4 regions of the Lentibacillus sp. Marseille-P4043 genome follow, and region 2 is predicted to be linked to each of the others. Evidence: riboswitches for the same ligand, from Rfam matches in the RefSeq annotation. Region 2 holds a riboswitch; each other region holds the start of a gene.
The links. Region 2 has a riboswitch for cobalamin ahead of C8270_RS08835 (ABC transporter substrate-binding protein). Riboswitches for the same ligand answer to the same signal wherever they lie in the genome.
Positions count from the first base shown of each region.

Region 1: it holds a riboswitch for cobalamin, as region 2 does, so the genes downstream of both, C8270_RS02845 (acyl-CoA thioesterase) here and C8270_RS08835 (ABC transporter substrate-binding protein) in region 2, are expected to answer to the same signal.
Region 3: it holds a riboswitch for cobalamin, as region 2 does, so the genes downstream of both, C8270_RS13715 (DUF4430 domain-containing protein) here and C8270_RS08835 (ABC transporter substrate-binding protein) in region 2, are expected to answer to the same signal.
Region 4: it holds a riboswitch for cobalamin, as region 2 does, so the genes downstream of both, C8270_RS05910 (ribonucleoside-diphosphate reductase subunit alpha) here and C8270_RS08835 (ABC transporter substrate-binding protein) in region 2, are expected to answer to the same signal.

Region 1 is NZ_LT984884.1:534,135-539,216, reverse strand. Features, by position in the region: gene C8270_RS02855 (MFS transporter) at 1-246, opposite strand, end outside; gene C8270_RS02850 (DUF2087 domain-containing protein) at 320-889, opposite strand; cobalamin riboswitch at 1,617-1,799, shown strand; gene C8270_RS02845 (acyl-CoA thioesterase) at 1,923-2,393, shown strand; gene C8270_RS02840 (YaiI/YqxD family protein) at 2,425-2,868, opposite strand; gene C8270_RS19685 (hypothetical protein) at 3,242-3,400, opposite strand; gene C8270_RS02835 (GNAT family N-acetyltransferase) at 3,669-4,175, shown strand; gene C8270_RS02830 (group-specific protein) at 4,319-4,546, shown strand.
Region 2 is NZ_LT984884.1:1,804,973-1,810,054, reverse strand. Features, by position in the region: gene C8270_RS08845 (adenosylcobinamide amidohydrolase) at 1-358, opposite strand, end outside; gene C8270_RS08840 (FecCD family ABC transporter permease) at 360-1,400, opposite strand; gene C8270_RS08835 (ABC transporter substrate-binding protein) at 1,384-2,364, opposite strand; cobalamin riboswitch at 2,587-2,773, opposite strand; gene C8270_RS08830 (hypothetical protein) at 2,826-3,314, opposite strand; gene queE (7-carboxy-7-deazaguanine synthase QueE) at 3,319-4,041, opposite strand; gene C8270_RS08820 (6-carboxytetrahydropterin synthase) at 4,038-4,475, opposite strand; gene queC (7-cyano-7-deazaguanine synthase QueC) at 4,472-5,082, opposite strand, start outside.
Region 3 is NZ_LT984884.1:2,772,493-2,777,574, forward strand. Features, by position in the region: gene ccsB (c-type cytochrome biogenesis protein CcsB) at 1-194, shown strand, start outside; gene C8270_RS13705 (response regulator transcription factor) at 289-1,008, shown strand; gene C8270_RS13710 (ATP-binding protein) at 1,008-2,780, shown strand; cobalamin riboswitch at 2,834-3,012, shown strand; gene C8270_RS13715 (DUF4430 domain-containing protein) at 3,157-3,597, shown strand; gene C8270_RS13720 (ECF transporter S component) at 3,604-4,101, shown strand; gene C8270_RS13725 (helix-turn-helix transcriptional regulator) at 4,267-4,554, shown strand; gene C8270_RS13730 (ferredoxin) at 4,593-4,850, opposite strand; gene C8270_RS13735 (helix-turn-helix domain-containing protein) at 4,998-5,082, shown strand, end outside.
Region 4 is NZ_LT984884.1:1,153,742-1,158,823, forward strand. Features, by position in the region: gene C8270_RS05905 (alanine/glycine:cation symporter family protein) at 1-879, shown strand, start outside; cobalamin riboswitch at 1,814-2,022, shown strand; gene C8270_RS05910 (ribonucleoside-diphosphate reductase subunit alpha) at 2,168-4,456, shown strand; gene C8270_RS05915 (ribonucleotide-diphosphate reductase subunit beta) at 4,480-5,082, shown strand, end outside.

The DNA of each region.
Region 1 (5,082 bases), 1.3 Mb from region 2:
AATTGTTATCAGTATTTTTTTCTTAGAAAATCGATCGGCTAGCATTCCACCGATTGGTGCTAAAAGTAAAAATGGAGCCATTCGTGTAGCAAACAGCAGTCCGATGGCAATACCAGATTCAGTAACCTGGTAAAGCAATGTGAGAATAGCTACTTGGGTAAAGCGACTTCCTATTCCATTAATAGTGCCGGACCAAAAAAGTTTTTGATAGTTTTTTTCTTGTTTCCAGACCAGCCAATTTTTCATTTATATCACCACCTAGTTATAATTCCATCTAATTTAATATGTATCTAATTAGTTGGTAAAAAAAATAGGCTGACTAGATCAGCCATAGTTCTTCTGGGTTTAATTCATACTCACTATTTTGCCTTGACATAAACTGGCACATGATGAATTCGCGTCTAATTGTTGCAAAGTCGCCATAAAATTGTTTTATGTGTTCATTGATTTCTTTTTCGCTGTATGTTCTGCCTTTTTCCAAACCATTTACAAGGTGTTCCAAAACAATAAGCTTCTTTTTACGTTGTGCGGGAATATTCTTTAGCTTTCCGTCTTGAAAGAAGTTTTGGATAATATTATATTTCTCTTCGTCATTAACCTGAAATTGTTCCATTTCCTTTTCTTCTCCAATCCTAAGAATGGCATCCGCCATAAATGCCAGCTTTTTCTTATTTAAATAAAAATAAATCGTATTTTTCTCTCTTCGCTGATAAATAATATCGATCTCTCTTAGTTTATTAATATGGTAGGAGATAGTAGGCGGCGTTAGCCCGAGCTTTCCGGCAATCGCTTGACCATGGAGCGGGCCATCTTTTAACAGGGCAATGATTTGAATTCTTGTTTTGTCTCCAATTGTTTTATGAAAGTTGACGATACGGTCCAGTTGCATATATGTAACCTCCTAACGCTTATCTAATTAGATTATAATCTAATTAGATAAGTATTACAACTCAACTTTCGCAGCGTGAAATAGACAAATAAGCCTTGAAAAAATGTGAAAGGATGGATATTCACTACTCAAGTTGACTTTGGATTAATCACATTTAAACAAGTTTTGACTGCTGGACTCTTTTCTATAAGTACACGCATCTCCCACCGTCCGGGATCGTTCTGGGTGGATGCTTTCCGCGGGCACGGCCTCAGCCTCCTCGAGAAAACCACTCTGCGGGGTCTTCGGACACGTGCTGGGGCTGCGCTAACTCGCCCCACCGAAAACCATTGTTCCCGCAGGACAAGGAAGGCTACGCCAGCGATACATCGCACGAAGAAAAAGTGCTTTTCTTTTTCGAGGAGTCACCAACCCTCCACTCACCCGGACTAGTGAAGCGGTAGAATGTGTCTTGGCAAAACACATACTACTACAGTTAATGGTAGTAAATGCAAAACCAGTGTATTTCCGGAACGGCGAAGGAGCAATTTTTTAGTTATTACACATTTTGTATATAAATCAACAAATGTTTTCAATAGGGCGAGTAATCGCAGCCTCAATCTTAACAGTCTTTAGGTTTACCAAAGTTGTTAAGGCAATTATTAGAAACGTTTCAAGTTTGCCTCAGCTAACTGTTTGATCATTAAAACACCCATAGAATTATAAAAGGTGATATACTAAATACAATTGAATACATTTGCCTTATGGTGACTTGTATAAAAAGTTGAAAAGGGAAGTTGGTGAAATTCCAACGCGGTCCCGCCACTGTAATGAGGAGAATCCTTTGATACCACTGTTTCAAAAGGGAAACGGGAAGGAAAGTGATTTGATGATTCGAAGCCAGGAGACCTGCCATAGGGAAGAACATTTTTAATCCTACGGGAAATAGGAGGGTGTTGCGTTAATACATATGATGTAACTAAATTTTAGTATGCATTTTACTTTTAACATCTTCTATTATGAAAGGTGTTTTTTATTTTAGGAGGATAATTCGATGGAACAAATAGCTATACAAGATTCTAAAACCGTTCAAACACGTTTAGTACTACCGCCGGATACAAACCATTTAGATACAATATTTGGTGGAAAAGTACTAGCTTATATTGATGAAATTGCTGCATTAACTGCGATGAAGCATGCAAAAAGTGCAGTTGTCACAGCGTCGATTGACTCTGTTGATTTCCTTTCTTCGGCAAAGGTTGGGGATTCATTAACATTAGAAGCATTCGTGACGTATACAGGGACAAATTCAATGGAGGTGTATGTGAAAGTTACCGCACATGATTTGATTAAAAATGAGGAAAGACTGACAACAGAATCCTTTCTTACCATGGTAGCCGTTAACGAAGAAGGGAAGCCGGTTCCAGTCCCGAATGTTTTTCCGGTAACCGAGGAAGAGAAAAGGTTATATCTTACGGCTCCATCAAGGAAAGAGAATCGAGAAAATCGAGCGAACATACGATAATAAAAGGGGGCATCGGAGCAGTGGGGACTAATCAATACTGCTCAATCACTTTTTTAAATAGTTCGCTAAACTTTTTTTCATCTTCAGCTGTAAACGCTTTGGGTCCTTTGGTACGTTTGCCACCTTTTCTAGCCATAGCACTTTCATAACGTGTTTGCAGGAGTTGATCGATATTCTCATTTGAATACGCGAATCCTTTATGATGCAAAACAATGCACCCTTTTGCTAAACCTAAAGAAGCAAGACCATAATCTTGTGTAACGATAATGTCATTTTTTTGTGCCAATTTCATGATTCGGTAATCAGCAGAGTCAGCCCCGGTGTCGACATAGATCGTCTCAACTCCTTGTGGCTCTTGGTTGTTGGAGTAGTGGGCAAAACTTTTTACAAGGAAGACAGGGATTTGATTATTTTTTGCAATGGAAATGATCGTATCCTTTACTGGACAAGCGTCAGCATCAACGTAAACTTTCATTGTTCTCTCTCCTGTTTTGTTTGATAGTGATAATGATAGCAGAAATTATTTGAAAGCACTAGATTTGTGGTTTTGTATGCTTTTCTACACTTCTTCTTTAGCAAAATTGGAGAATTAGACCAAAAGTATTGTTCGGTTTTTTAGGTATCATAAAGCTTCACCCATTACGCATTACGCAATTTTCAGCACTATTAGCTACCTTTTCTTTTTGTCTTAAAAATAATGGTTAGTGTTGTACAACTTATTAAGATCGAAACAATAGAAATAATGAAAGTTGTAGTTTGCACCAGATCAGCTCCTTGACTATTTTGTTATAATGAGGGTATGATATGAATATAATAGTGGTAAGGAGAGGGAATTGAATCCCTCTCACTTAGGTGTTTTTTCTAGAATCCTTTTCCGGTTGGGTCGGCGAAGGATTCTTTTCTTTCCGCCTATATAAATCCCGGTACGTTGTTACAATTGTGGTAACAAGCCCAACAACTGACGTAACAAGACTCACAATAGCCGTTAGAAGTGAAATCATATCCACTATTTTCACCCCCTTTCTGCAAGGGGTAGGGCTAATATCATACCCTCCATCTAAACATAGCCCAAGTTGTTAATTAAATCAGCAAAATAAAGTCAGATAAATTAAAATTTTTGGTCCTTTGATAAGTGAGTATCTTGTTCGGCTCATATTATGTGATTATCCATATATTTTTTTAGGTATCAGAATATTAGTTTAAAAATTGCACGTTATTGATTAAGATGAATCTAATCAATAACGTGTTTTTATTAAGTTAGAGAGAGGGATTATGATGAGATTGGAAAGACCAGCGTTAAAGTGGAAAGAGGAACACGAAAACTATGTGAGGGAATGGGGGCCTTCACGAATGGTGCCAAGCAGCTTTGATTTGGCGAAACATGAGACATATGAGGAATATTTACAGGCATTAGCTATAAGAGAAGGTGGAACAGACCGATGGCTACCAAGCACGAATTACTTTTTGATCGATGATAATGAACGGATTGTGGGGATGGTTGATATTCGTCATGATCTAAATGAGTTTTTACGAAATGTTGGCGGCCACATCGGGTATAGTACGCGGCCAACTGAACGAAAAAAGGGTTATGCGACATTGATTCTGGCAGAGGCATTGAAAAAGTGCAAAAAATTAGGCATTGACCGTGTATTAGTGACATGTGATGAGGATAATATCGGTTCTGCAAAGGTAATCATAGATAATGGCGGAATTGAGGATGAAGGTTTTGTTGATGACGATGGAACGGTAATGCGGCGATTTTGGATTAACAATAAAAGCTAGATAAAGGCCTGTATAGGCATCCCATTTTAATTCTTTTTCCCATTTGCCTATTTTACTTGTATTCGAGCTGTAGACTTAATAGATGTAAGAGAGATGCGTAAGTGATACAATCAAAATAAAGATAAAGGAGAGGGAGTGATTAAGTGGGATCATGCAACATTGATCATTCATATCAGGATGTTGTAAAGAAGTTGGAAAACCAGAAAGAGTTTTTGCCAGCAGATTTGTATGAACAAGTAAGTCGTTTTTTAGATAATGAACATTCCCAGGAAACACTTAATGAGTTATTCCATCTTTTAAAAAAGTATGACTTAGCCTCCAAAACGGAACAGGAAGATAGAGATAGGAAGTTAATCGCTTTAATTGTCTAAGATAAATAAGTAAAACTACCATCCAAACATGAAGCAGGATGGTAGTTTTACTATTTTCTAAAGGATTGGGACTGCGATTACTTGCCCCATCGAAGCCATTTGTTGTTTTTTACACAATAGAAGGATAATGCGCAGTAATGAAGTTCTCTTTAATGACACTTTCTTCCCGTTCCAATGGTATAGGAGTACTTGGACTCGCTCCGTCAGAATACTTCGCTTTCCATGGGCACGGCCTCAGCCTCCTCGGAAGCAAAGAGCGCTTCCTTGAAAAAGAATACCACTTTTTCTGCGTGCGATGTAATACCACTGAAGTTTTCCTTGTCCTGCGGGGTCTTCGGACTCGTGCTGTTCCCATAGGACAAGGAATGCTTCGGCAGCGTTACATCGCACGCAGAAAATCGAACTGTATTTTCAAGGAGTCTACGTATTCTGACTCTGCTAGTAGAAGTTCCCTAATTTTTGTGTAGAGATAGCATGTATATCAAGTAATAGCACCTACTAGCGAAGGGAAAACACGTAGACTCCTGCGGGAACAA
Region 2 (5,082 bases):
GCACAACCCGTTCATCTTCCTCGGAAGACGACTGAAACAGCCCTTTTTGATGGACATATCTACCGAGTGAGACCGTCTCTTTCACGGTATAACTAAATGTTTGCGACGTATGCTGAGGCAAAACAGCCATCCATTTTGCAAAATCTTTGACCGAATAGGACGAAACCGACTCCCCATTCAATGTAATCTCACCAGACTTGATTGGCAAAATACCACTCATCATTTTCAGCAATGTTGTTTTACCACTGCCATTCGGGCCAATAATGCCAAAGAATTCCCCCTTGTTTACACGGAAGGAAACATCCTTTAGAATAGCTTCATTTGAATATCCGCCGGAAACATGTAAGACATCGATCATATTACCCTCTCCCTTTCAGCCGTTGCCTCATTAAAATAACCGCAAAAATTGGTGCACCAATTAAAGCAGTAATAACGCCAATCGGCAATTCAGATGGTGCAATGATAGTTCGGGAAACCAGATCAGCCAGAATCAGAAAGCCGGAACCAGCCAAAGCTGATAACGGTAGTAAATGCTTGTGGTCAGGCCCCCAAATAATTCGAATAAAATGCGGGATAACTAGGCCAACAAATCCAATCGTTCCAGATACTGCAACAGACGCACCCGTTAAAATAGACCCGGCAATAAGAATGTTCATTTTTTTGCGCTCAACATTGACACCTAGATGTTTTGCTTGATCTTCACCAAATGACATCGCATTCAATTCTGTCGCATGCATCATCAGAATCGCCGATCCAACCGCAAAAAACGGCACGATGATCCCAACATAGTCCCAGCCACGCATCGATACACTGCCAAGTAACCAGCCGATAATTTGCCTTAGTTCCTCACCAGTCAGGGCAATCATTAACGAAATCAAAGCTCCAAGAAACGAACTAAAAATGACCCCGGTTAAAATAATTGTCTCCACTCGCATTGTTCGATCCACACGTTTCGCAAAAAATAACACAATGAAAATAGTAAAAAACGATGCAATAATGCTTAAAACAGGTAATGTGTACAAACCAAGAAACGGCAAGGACAGATTAAAAAAGATCGTCAGTACCGCACCAACACTGGCCCCGGATGATACGCCAAGGGTATAGGGGTCAGCCAAGGGATTCCGCAATAACCCCTGAAAAGCTGCCCCAGCAATGGAGAGTGATGCACCAACAATGCCTGATAGAATGACACGCGGCATCCGAATGTCCATCACAATATTTTCATACATCGTGTCTACTGAATCCGGTATAGATGTCTGTGTAATCGAGGCAAATAAGATCCTCAAAATAGCCTCGATTGGAACTTTTACCGTGCCAATGGAGACCCCCATCAATACAGCTACGATCAAAACCAGCAACAAGATGGGATAGGCACTTATTTTTTTAGTCTTTGAAAACATCTGGATAGATCGCCTTACCAAGTTCCTCCGCTCCCTCAACCAAACGAGGGCCTGGACGATTAACAAGATCAGCATTTACATCATAGATCTGCTCGTTTTTAACTGCCGTGATGTCCTCCCAGCCTTCTCGTCCGGTTACTTCAGCAACTGGATCATCCACATACGATCCATATGTCGTAATCACAACGTCCGGATTCATGGAAATAACGGATTCTTCATTCATTTTAACCCAACCATCCTGATCTACAGCGGCATTGTCAGCATTTATAACAGATAATAGTTCATCCATAAATGTATTTTTTCCCGCGGTAAAAATCTCTGGAGAAGGTGATATTTCCATATATACCTTTTTCCGTTCATCCTCCTTAATCGTGTTCGCCTTTTCTTCAAGTGCTGTCAATTTATCTTTCATATCACCAATAACTTGATCTGCTTTTTCCTGTGCTCCAGTTGCTTTTCCAATCAATTCAATAGTTTCATAGACTCCCTCAAAATCAGTTGCTTCCCCAACAGTTAATACTGGAATTCCTGACTCTTCAATCTGTTTCAGTGCCTTCTCATCATTTGTTTGATCCGCCAAAACCAATTGCGGGTCAAGTGCAAGGATTTTTTCGACATTCAATTCCAAACCACCGATTTTTTCTTTTTCCGCCGCTTCTTCCGGATAATTGTCGTGATCGGAAACTCCGACAATTTGGTCACCAAGGCCTAATGCAAAGGCAATTTCCGTATTACTTGGCAACACCGACACAATGCGTTCTGGTTTTTCCTCAATTGTTAACTCTTCACCAGTTCCATCTGTAACGGTTACAGGAAAATTGGCTTCCTCTGTCTGTTCTGTTTTCGCATCTTCATTACTGTTGTTATCTTTTTCGGCATCATCCTCTGAGGCGCCGCAGCCCGCCAATATTCCGATAAACATGATCATCATCAGTAATAGTAACTGTATTTTTTTCAATTTCATTTCTTTTTCCTCCTGTTTTCCTACTCTTATTAAAGCGCATTCAAGAAGTTATTGATTAAAAACAAATTTAAAATAAACTGCCTTCCATTTTCAAAACAACCTATAAAACAAAAAAACACCTCTACAACAAGAGATGTTTACAATGGACTCCGCTCTAAGCGTATAGAATAAACCACAAGCTTCTACCGATCGACCATACACCTCCCTATCCTCGTAGGTTTACTGGCATATCAGATTCGGGCAGGTCTCCTGGCTCATGGTTATCGTTTCCTGTTCCTTCCCATATACATCGTGTACACAGTGGTTTGTACAGGCTACAACCATTTACAGTGGCGGGACCGCGTTGGAGTTTCACCAACTTCCCTATTAAGTCTTTATTGAAAAAGACACCCAATCTTCTATGTATATTTAATTTAACAATTTTTAGTATACACCATTTTCAACCACTAGAACAGGGAAAATTAGACAATATGTGACAATGTTCTGGCTTTTGTTGGATGATGATTTGGTTCTCGCGCCGATGTTTTCGTCCTCGCGCCGATGTTTCCGCGCTCGGGACGATGTTTCCGCGCTCGCGCCGATGTTTCTGCTCTCGGGCTGATGTTTCTGCGCTCGCGCCGATGTTTCTGCTCTCGGGCTGATGTTTCTGCTCTCGCGCCGATGTTTCTGCTCTCGGGCTGATGTTTCCGCGCTCGCGCCGATGTTTCTGCTCTCGGGCTGATGTTTCTGCTCTCGCGCCGATGTTTCTGCTCTCGGGCTGATGTTTCTGCTCTCGCGCCGATGTTCCTGCTCTCGGGCTGATGTTTCCGCGCTCGCGCCGATGTTTCTGCTCTCGCGCCGATGTTTCTGCTCTCGCGCCGATGTTCCTGCTCTCGGGCTGATGTTTCCGCGCTCGCGCCGATGTTTCTGCTCTCGCGCCGATACCGACCACCGCCGCGCGTGCTTACCACCCAATCAAACTCCCCGCATATTCCCCCACAAATACGTATGCAGTTGTGGCAAAACGCGTACATCTTTCAGCACGTCGCTATTCATTACCAATTCAATCAACCATTCATACCGGTGCAGCAAATGCTCAAGCAACTTCCCATCGTCAGCGTTTGCGGTGTCATCATTTCCTACTTGCAAAAATATTGGAACATCTGGATAGCTTTGATGAAGCCTAGTTGCATAGTCTAAATCTGCTTGATCAAAAATAACAACTTTTAAACTGAATGATCCCTGCTGATGCAATGTTAAAGAATCAATAATGGAATCAAGTATGTCAAAATTTGTCCGCATTCCAGAACTTGGTGGTTTTGGCGAAAGGGTCAGCTCATCAATCTTTACGAACCATGGCTGCCACTTGCTTCCTTGTGTCTCAAGTGCGATTTTTATTTGCTGGTCATGAAGCAGATCAACAAGTTTATCTAACCCTGCAAGCAATGCGGGATTCCCACCAGAAATGGTTACATGGCCAAAACGTCCGCCTGCTTGTTCCTGTAATGCCTCCCAAATATCTTCCGGCTCCATCATTTGGATGTTTTCCTTTTCTGATCCATCCCACGTGAACTTAGAATCACACCAGGAGCAAGAATAGTCGCAGCCCGCGGTCCGGACAAACATTGTTTTTTGCCCGATTACCATTCCCTCTCCCTGAATTGTCGGCCCGAATATTTCTAGTACTGGCAGCTTCATTTAACATCATCCCCCTTTGGACGGTAGATGCAGTAGCTTGTTGGTGTTTCACGTAGAAAAACTTGTAAGCATACTGGCCGATTAGGCAATGTTTTCAAATGGTCTTCGATGATGTCATAAATCGTTTGAGCGACAATCTCCGTCGTTGGAAATTTTTCCGGCTGCTCGTTAGAAAAAGCAGGATCATCATTCAATGTTCCATGGTCAAACCGTTTGTGAATGATGTTTTTGATCTGTTTAAAATTTACCAAAAAACCTAAATCATCTAGCTTATCGCCGCCAATTGTGATATTGGCAAAATACGTATGCCCATGTGTATGCTGACATTTGCCAGCATCTGCACTTGGTATATAATGTGCCGCTGCAAAGTGAAAGTCCTTATTTAATTCATACGAATAATCATGGTTTGGAACGGGATAAATTTGCTGCATCATTTGGCAATCTCCCCTTCCCGTCTATTTTCATATTGCTCAAGTCCTCGTTGGCGTAACTTACATGACGGGCATTCTCCACAGCCGCTTCCCTTCACACCGTTGTAACAAGTCAGTGTATGCTCTTTGACAAATTCAAAGGCGCCTAGGTCATCACTTAATTCCCACACTTCTGATTTGTCCCGCCACATCAACGGCGTGTGTATCACAAATTGATCATCCATTGCTAAATTCAAGGTCACATTCAATGACTTCACAAAGCCATCACGGCAATCTGGGTAACCACTGAAGTCAGTTTCGCTCACCCCTGTAATAATATGTTTGGCGCCGATTTGTTTAGCTAAAACGGCCGCAAAAGAAAAGAACAGTAAATTTCTGCCCGGCACAAACGTTGATGGCAAGCCTTCCCCTTCAGTAATTGCAATATCATTCCTTGTCAGTGCATTCGGCGCTAATTGATTTAATAGTGACATATCCAATTCATGGTGTGGCACTTCTAGCGTTTGGCAAATTTCCTTAGCACACTCCAATTCTTCAATATGCCGCTGTCCATATTGAAATGTAACAGCCTCCACATGTTCAAACTTTTCCTTAGCCCAGAACAAGCATG
Region 3 (5,082 bases), 970 kb from region 2:
TCTGGGGCTGGGATCCAAAAGAAGTATGGGCACTTGTAACATGGTTCTTTTATGCAGCATTCTTACATTTACGCCTTTCTAGAGGATGGCATGGGGAAAAATCAGCCTGGTTAGCTGTTGGCGGATTTGCCATCATCATGTTTAACCTTATTGCTGTTAACCTAATCCTAGCAGGGTTGCACTCGTACGCCTAGTCGATTCATTATTATAAGAAAAGCGCACTTAGCGTTTTTCTTATACTTTTTACCAATCTTACATTATCTAAGGGTATAAGAGGGGGAATTTTACATGGATGCTAATGCGAAAATTTTGGTTGTTGATGATGAAGATCGAATTAGACGGTTAATCCGGATGTATCTTGAACGTGAAGACTTCATTGTCGAGGAAGCAAGCAATGGCAATGACGCATTACAGTTAGCATTGGAGAATGATTATGCTGTCATTTTACTAGATCTCATGATGCCAGAGATGGATGGAATAGAAGTTTGTCAGAAATTAAGAAAAGAAAAAGATACCCCTGTTATTATGTTAACTGCAAAAGGGGAAGAAGCTAATCGTGTCCAAGGATTTGAAGTCGGTACAGATGACTATATTGTCAAACCTTTTAGTCCAAGAGAAGTCGTATTACGTGTGAAAGCCCTGTTACGTCGTACGTCTACTACTGTAAAAGAAGTAGAAGAGCCAGTAGAGCAAAAAAACATGATTATGTTCCCACATCTAACGATTGATTATGATGCCCATCAGGTTACCGCTGATGGAGGGGACGTAAGTTTAACACCGAAAGAATACGAGTTATTATGTTTTCTAGCAAAGGCTCCCAATAAAGTGTTTAATCGGGAACAACTTTTAAAAGAGGTATGGCAATACGAATTTTTTGGTGATTTGCGAACCGTTGACACCCATGTGAAACGATTACGGGAAAAATTAAACCATGTATCCAAAGAAGCCTCTAAGATGATTGTAACGGTTTGGGGCGTAGGATATAAATTCGAGGTTGATGATGTATAATGTTTTGGCGTAGCGTAGTAGGGAAACTAGCAGTAACCATATTATTGCTAGTTTCTTTTGTATTATTTATTTTAACGATTTTACTGTTGGAATTTTTTGAAAACCTTCATATTGATGAGGCTGAAAACGATCTAATGCAAACAGCAACAAAGGTTTCAGAAATGATGGACCAATATGATGACAGGGGTTTGCTTTATGAAACAACTGATCGTGTGAAAGATCCGTCAAGCAGGGTGGCTATCGTATCCGAAAACGATCAATTATGGGTATCACCAAGCAATAAAAATCAATTATCCAAGTTAACGGAAAGTTGGTTGGAAACGGATCAGGATCTAGCTGATGTATTGACCAAAAATGATAAAGTGAAAAAACAAACGATGATACCAGGGACAGATACGGAAATCATGATTGTTGGTATTCCTGTTCCCGAAAAAAATAAAGCCGTGTTCGTTTATCAATCACTAGATGTCATCAACCAAACAAAGGCAGAGACAACAAAAATAATTTTTCTTGCTGCTGGAATTGCAATTATCCTAACAACAATTTTTGCCTTTTTCTTATCAACCAGAATCACGTCACCACTTATCAAAATGAGGGAAGCTGCTTTCGATTTAACAAGAGGCGAGTTTAATACAAAAGTACCAATTTTGACTCATGATGAAATTGGTGAATTAGCAATGGCATTTAATCGAATGGGGAGACAGTTGAAATTTCATATTAACGCATTACGGCAAGAGAAAGAACAACTTTCAAGTATTGTAAATTCCATGGCAGATGGTGTTATTACATTAAGTCGAAATGGCGAGATGATGGTAATCAATCCACCTGCAGAACGGTTTATTCAAGATTGGTACTTTGAAAACAATTTGCCAATAAACGAAGAGGAAAAAAAGCTGCCTAGTGAGTTAAACCAAGTCTTACAGGAAGTTGTTCAAGGAGAAAAAGAAGTTTTAAAAGAAATTATTTTACAAGGTAGAAATTGGGTAATGATTATGACCCCATTATACGATCAGAAATATGTGCGCGGAGCAGTTGCTGTTATCCGGGACATGACCGAGGAACGACGGCTAGATAAATTACGGAAAGATTTTATCGCCAACGTATCCCATGAATTACGAACACCAATTTCTTTATTACAAGGATATAGTGAGGCAATTGTCGATAATGTGGCAGAAAGTACAGAGGAGAAGAATGAGTTAGCACAGATTATTCACGAGGAATCACAGCGGATGGGTCGACTTGTTAGTGAATTGCTGGACCTGGCGCGGATGGAAGCAGGTCATATTCAGTTGAATTTAGAAACCGTTCAGGTGGAACAATTTGTTGAACGGATCCTCAAAAAATTCAAAGGAACTGCTGATGATAATGAAATCACGTTACATTTGAAAAAGGAAATAACAAATGCAGCACTGAACTGTGATCCTGATCGAATGGAACAAGTTTTTACAAATCTGATTGATAATGCGATTCGCCACACTGGTGTCAAAGGTTTCGTAAACGTCGCGGTTGTCTCATCGTCTGAAGAATTTTATGTTACGATTGAAGATAATGGCAGTGGTATTCCGGAAGAAGATTTGCCATTTATTTTCGAACGTTTTTATAAAGCCGATAAATCAAGAACACGGAATAAAAAGAAAAAAGGAACTGGGTTAGGCCTAGCAATTGCCAAGAACATTATTGATGCGCATCATGGGACCATTTCCGTTCAAAGCAAACTAAACCAGGGGACTACCTTTACCTTTAAAGTTCCGACAAATTTAAAAGATACGTAAAATATGTTCATTTTCTTAAGTTTATGATACTATTTTCATGGTAAGAAAATTGAACAAGTAGTTGAAATTGGTGCACATGCTTAAAAGGGAATCCAGTGAAAAGCTGGAACTGTCCTCGCAACTGTATGTGATGTACAAAATAGGGATATCCACTGTATGCAATGCATATGGGAAGGCTCTAGAGTAGGGAATCATCACAAGTCAGTAGACCTGCCAATTTATCAACGTTTCATCTGCTTCGAGGGTATAAGCAATTGGGACAACCGAATTCATATGGATGATATATATTTCGATTGTCTTTTGCAGCTGACTCGTCACGTGTGTCAGCTTTTTTCTATTTATACCATTTATGTTATTAAACAGGGAGGAAAAGAAAATGCGTAAAAGTTTATTTACATTGGCATCATTTATCGTTATTATCGGTTTATTAACTGGGTGCGGAGACAGCGATGAACAAGAGAAGCAAGCGACTTCGAACGACAATCAAACCGAACAACAAAGCAATAGTGAAGGGGAAGAAAGCGAAGATACAGTCACAATTACAATATCAAAAGATAAAGAAACGGAATATATCGATGAAAAGGATGTTGCCATTGAAGATGGGGCAAATTTAATGGATGTCATGGAGGAAAACTTTACGATTGAAACCGATTTTGACGGCGCATATATTACATCAATTGAAGGGGTAGCACAGGATAAGGGTGAACAAACCGCATGGATGTTTTTTGTGAATGGAGAAACAGCAATGGAAGGGGCAAAAGATATTGAATTATCCCCTGGAGATGAAGTTTCATTCGATTTACAAAAATGGGAATGATAGGAAGTGAATACATATAAATTAACCTTACTTGCATTGCTGGCAGCCCTTGCTGTTGTAGGGAGATATGCATTCGCTTTCATGCCTAACGTACAACCCGTTACATCTCTAATTATCATCTGTGGAATATTTTTAGGCCCTGTAGCAGCAATTTGCTTAGCACTGTTAACGACATTTTTATCAAATATGATGTTGGGAATGGGGATCTGGACAATTTGGCAAGTTATCTCGTGGGCGATGATTGGCTTTATGAGTGGAATGTTAGGCAAGCTATCAAAGCGAATTCCATTAAGCCTTATCGTTATTTTTGCCATATTCAGCGGGTATTTTTATGGGTTGATTATTTCCTTGACAAACTACTCGATCACGGGAAAATTTATTCCTTATTATCTAGCAGGATTGCCGTTTGACACGTATCATGCCATTGGAAATGCGTTATTTATGATTCTGCTATATCCAGTCATCTCATTCTTTTTCAAACGTTATACGGAAAAACGATTGTAACGACCAAAGTACCATTCCTATGTTAGGGATGGTACTTTAATTTGGTCGTTATTAAAAAGATTGTTGTTTTTGAAAAAATACCTAAGCATAGATTTCCTCGCAAAACACTTTTAATTTTTTGGCTTTGACTTTTCTAATAGAGCGAATTATGATAGATAGGAAGGTATGGAAACTGTAATAGGAATGGTGTCTACAATGGATCAGAAATCGATCATACACTCCCTTTCTGCTAAAATCAAATTAATCCGTGTGGAGAATGATTATACGCAGGACCGGATGGCAGCTGTTTTAGGCATTTCTAAGAAAACACTTGTACAAATTGAAAAGAAGCGAACTTGTGCAAATTGGACGACGATTGTCGCATTGTGCGCACTTTTTTCAGGTAGCGAAATCATTCAATTTACATTGGGTAAAAACGTATTGGATGTGGTAAAGATCGCTGCACATAAATAGGCTGATTTCGACCAAATAGGAGAAACCAGCCTGTCGTATTACATTTCATCGTCATATTTTAAAGGATCACCATCAAATGAGTTATCCGCAATTTTAATCGAATCCGTCGGACATCCGTCACGTGCATCGAACATATCCTCTTCTAACACTTCTGGGACTTCAGCAGTTCCTTTATTGTCGTCTAGGATGACATAGGATAGGCCTTCATCATCGTAATCATATATATCAGGTGCAGCAACTCCACAGGCCCCACACGCTATGCAAGTTTCTTTATCTACAATTGTATACTTTGGCATACAGCATATCTCCCAACATGATAAACAAGTTCTCATTTATTGTAAAACTGTTTCCGATACTTTTCAATAACCGTTCACTCGTTTCAAGGAGAATTCCCCATATATATGTCAAAAAGCGGACAAATAATTAATTAGAGGTGTTACATAATGTTACTGGAAGGTGTTATTCTAACGTGTGCAGAACACATCAAAACGAAAAGGACCACCTCAGCTATTTATCATTTGTTAACAG
Region 4 (5,082 bases), 650 kb from region 2:
CAAGGGTATATGGCTGTTATTTTAGTCTTGTTAACGGCAATTGTTATATTTGGTGGCTTGAAGAGCATTGCCAATGTAACACAAATTATTGTTCCGATTATGGCAATTTTATATATTATCATTGCAATTTATATACTGATTGCAAATATAACGGCTGTTCCAGATTTGCTAGCGTTAATTTTTGAAAATGCATTTGGTTTTCGTGAAGTAGCCGGCGGTGGATTCGGTGCGGCAATCATGATGGGGATTAAACGAGGATTGTTCTCGAATGAAGCTGGTATGGGTAGTGCACCAAATGCGGCAGCAACAGCTGAAGTAACACATCCGGCCAAACAAGGCTTAATCCAAGCATTAGGTGTCTTCTTTGATACCATTTTAATTTGTAGTGCAACAGCGTTTATTATCATTTCAGCTGGCGGTTATGAGGGAAGCAAGCTCGATGGTATCCAGTTGACCCAAAATGCATTTGAATTTCATATTGGCGACTGGGCATCGGTCTTTATTGCAATTGCGATATTCCTGTTCGCTTATAGCTCTATTTTAGGTAACTATTATTACGGCGAAAATAATATCGGATATGTAAAAGATAGCAAATTCGGCTTGTTTATTTATCGTATCGCAGTGTTAGCGATGGTTATCTTTGGTGCTATTGCAACATTTGACCTAGTGTGGGCACTAGCAGATTTAACAATGGCGATCATGGCACTTATTAACCTTTATGCAATTTCCAGGTTGTTTAAAATTGCTCACCGCGTTTTACAAGATTATCAGCGACAACGAAAAGCTGGTAAGGATCCAGTCTTTTACAAAGATGCGTTGGATGATGATTCTGGTGTTGAGTTCTGGGATCGAGAAAGGTCAAACGATCAAGGTAAATAGGAATTGTGAACGGTTAAATTTAAATAGTAATTCTTTTAAGGTTCAAACAGGGAAAAGTTAATAAATATAAAAATAGCAGAAGAATTCTCTTCTGCTATTTTTATTATAGGATCACCACTTTTCTAATGATGATTGTGCTCGAACTCCATCAGAATTATCGCTCATTATTTATTCTAATTCAACATTTGCAGTGTGAAATGGATAAATAAGCTTTGATAAAATGAGGAAGGATTGGGATTCACTGATCAAGTTGACTTTGGATTAATCTTAAACAAACTGCGACTGTTGGGCTCTTTTCTATAAGTACACGCATTTCCCACCGTCCGGGATCGCTCCGGGTGGATGCTTTCCGCGGGCACGGCCTCAGCCTCCTCGGAAGAAAACCACTTCCTGCGGGGTCTTCGGACACGTGCTGTTCCCGCAGGAGTCACCACCCTCCACTCACCCAGACTAGTGACGCGGTAGGATGTGACTTGACGGAATACATACTACTACAGTTAATGGTAGTAAATGCAATACCAGTGGAGGAAATACGCGGAGACTCCTGGGGGGAGGAAAGGCATCGGTGAGACCCCGCAGTGCGAAAAGGGAGTAAAGGCTAAGATCGCCACGTCCTGTGGCAACGCCTTCATGACCAACGTCGTGTTGGCCTAAGGAGGCTCAGCAGCCGCCCCCGGAAAGCGTAGTGTATTTCCGGAACGGCGATAGAGCAATTTCTTAGTTACTTCGCATTGTCAAGGCAATTATTAGAAACGTTCCAAGTTTGGTTCCAAGTTTGCTTCAGCTAATTGTTTGATCTTATTTTATTAGTGCGAAAGTTGAGTTATATAACATTTATTTTTATCCTTGCTAAAAGGAAAGAATTCATTTAGTATGAACTTAGACATGATTTACAATATATTGTGTATTAAAATGTCGATAAAACTATATATAGTATTTTGCCTTAAGCACAGATGCCATTTGGCTTAATTGGGAATCTGGTGAAAAGCCAGAACTGCCCCCGCAACTGTAAACGCTGACGAAAATGAGCAAAACCACTGTATAAGCATAGACGTTTAAAGAATTGAACAGTCTCTTATATGGGAAGGGCTCAGGAGTAGGGTGAAGCATTAGTCAGTAGACCTGTCTCGCTTAAGAAATTTCAACTTCTTCGGGGATTGAGAAGATGAGATGATAGTCATATGGAACAGGACTCCTGTACGCTTTTTAACTACTATCATTTCGTCCACTCAATTGTTACTTGGGTGGATTTTTTAATTCCCTAAAACAAAAAGGGAGCGATTAACACATGATGACAAAAACATCTACTGAGGTTAATGATGTATTAGAACAAATCGATGCTGTTGCTGAAACATATGGGCTAGATGTTCGAGAAGTGAAACAGCAAATCAACCAATTAAATAGCTCAAAAGCAGATGCAAATCAGCATACATTATTTTATGCATTAAATAATATTGCGATGGATGAACCGGCATGGACGTTTGTAGCGGCGCGTATGTATTTAAATGAACTTTATCAGGAGGCAGCGACAAATCGCGGATATGATTCGGAACAATGTTATGGCGATTTTTACCGACTAATCGAGGTGTTAACCGAAAAGGGAATCTATTCATCCAATCTAGTAAACTATTATTCCAAAGATGAAATAACAGCACTAGGAAGGGAGATTGCACCAGAACGTGATCAACTGTTCAATTATATTGGCCTGTTTTTACTTGCTGATCGGTACATAACAAGGGATCATGACCGTAACATTTACGAACTCCCGCAAGAACGGTTCATGATTATTGCGATGACATTGATGAAGGATGAAGCAAAGGAAAATCGGCTTGAATTGGTCAAAGAAGCATATTGGGCAATGAGCAATTTATACATGACAGTAGCTACACCGACACTAGCTAATGCGGGGAAGTGTTTTGGCCAACTTTCTTCATGTTTTATTGATACGGTTGACGATTCATTGGACAGTATTTATCTGAATAACTGGGATATTGCTAGGTTAAGCAAGGATGGCGGTGGAATTGGTGTTTATTACGGCAAGGTACGTGCACTCGGATCAGATATAAAAAAATTTAAGGGAAATTCGTCTGGGGTTGTTCCGTGGATTCGTTTACTGAATGATACAGCAGTTAGTGTCGATCAGCTTGGACAGCGACAAGGGGCGGTAGCTATTTACCTCGATGTTTTCCATAAAGATATCATGGATGGGTTTCTTGATTTGAAAACGAATAATGGGGATGAACGGCGCAAGGCCCATGATATTTTTACAGGTGTAGCCATTCCTGATTTATTTATGAAAAAGTTGCAGGAAGTTGATGAGCACGGGAGAAGTATTGGCGAGTGGCATACATTTTGTCCACATCAGGTGAAACAGATGATGGGCTGGAAGGATGAAAATGGTGCTGCACTTGGTTTAGAGGATTTTTATGATGAATCAGATCAGAGCTATTTTACAGAGAAGTATGAAGAAGCGGTGAATCATCCACTTTTGCCACGAAAAACATATCGGGCGATGGATATTATGGCGCGGATTATGGTTGCTCAATTAGAGACGGGGACACCGTACATGTTTTATCGTGATGAGGCAAATCGGCAAAATCCGAATAAACATGTGCGCGGAAAAGGTCAAACAGCAATTTATTGTAGCAATTTATGTACAGAAATTATGCAGAATATGTCAGCAACAACCATTACCAATGAATATCAGGATGAGCAGGGGAATATTGTGATCATTCGTAAGCCAGGTGATTTTGTTGTGTGTAACTTATCCTCGGTTAATCTTGCGCGAACTGTAGAAGCAGGTGTTTTAGAACGATTGATTACGATTCAGATGCGGATGCTTGATAATGTGATTGATTTGAATACGATGCCAGTTGGACAAGCTCAGGTAACAAATCAAACGTATCGAGCGGTTGGTCTTGGTACATTTGGATGGCATCACCTGCTTGCACAGAAAGGGATTTATTGGGAGTCGGATAAGGCAGTTGCATATGCGGATGAATTATATGAGGACATCGCTTACTATGCGATTCAATCATCAATGGAACTCGCAAAGGAAAAAGGCACATATAGTAAGTTTACTGGATCAGAGTGGCAAACGGGTGATTATTTTGAGCGAAAAGGGTATGAGGCGGATCGTTGGCTAGAATTAAAGGATGCTGTTGCCGAGCATGGTATCCGAAATGGCTGGCTGATGGCTATAGCGCCGAATTCATCCACTGCAAAAATTGGTGGGTCAACAGATGGAATCGATCCTATCTATGCTGTGGAGTATGCCGAAGAAAAAAAGAACTTTAAATTCAAAGTGACTGCCCCTGACTTGGATCATGTTACGTATAATTATTACCGTCGATCACGGCATGAACTGGAACAGCTATGGAGTATTAGGCAAAATGCGGCACGTCAGCGGCACGTCGATCAAGGAATCAGTTTTAACCTTTATGTGCGTCATGATATTAAAGCAAAGGATTTGTTGAATTTACACGTTGAGGCCTGGAAGCAGGGCTTGAAAACAACCTATTATGTAAGAAGCACATCACAGGCAGAAATCGATGAATGTGAAGCATGCCACAGTTAATCATAACGGGGAGGTTTTAAATAATGACGATCCATACACCGATTAAACGAATTAACCTGTTGAACCCGGAATTTCCTAATAAATCAACGGGTATTATCAATGGGGAATCTTCAGGACTATTAAACTGGAATGATATTGCGTATCCACAAATGTATGATCTGTATCAGGCGTTATTATCAAACTTTTGGAAAGCGCAAGAGATCAACATGCAGGATGATATTAAACAATGGGATTTGCTCAGTTCAACCGAGCAAGATGTTTTTTTACGAATCAATACACAATTGGCTATGCTGGATAGTTTGCAAACACCGACAATGAGTCAAGTGATGGATTATGTGACGGATTCTAGTTTCAAAGCAATTTTTGCGGTGATCTCTCAGCAAGAAGCGGTTCATAATGAGTCGTATTCATATATATTGAGTTCATTGGTACCAACACGCGAACAAAATGAACGATTTGATCAGGCGAAAAAAGACCCGATTGTTTTGAAGCGAAATCAGCTCATATTAGATAGCTATGATAAATTCCGAAATAACCCAACACCAGCAAATTTATTCAAACTTGGTGTAAACTCAATTAATTTGGAAGGAATTTATTTTTATGCCGGCTTTGCTTTTTTCTATAAC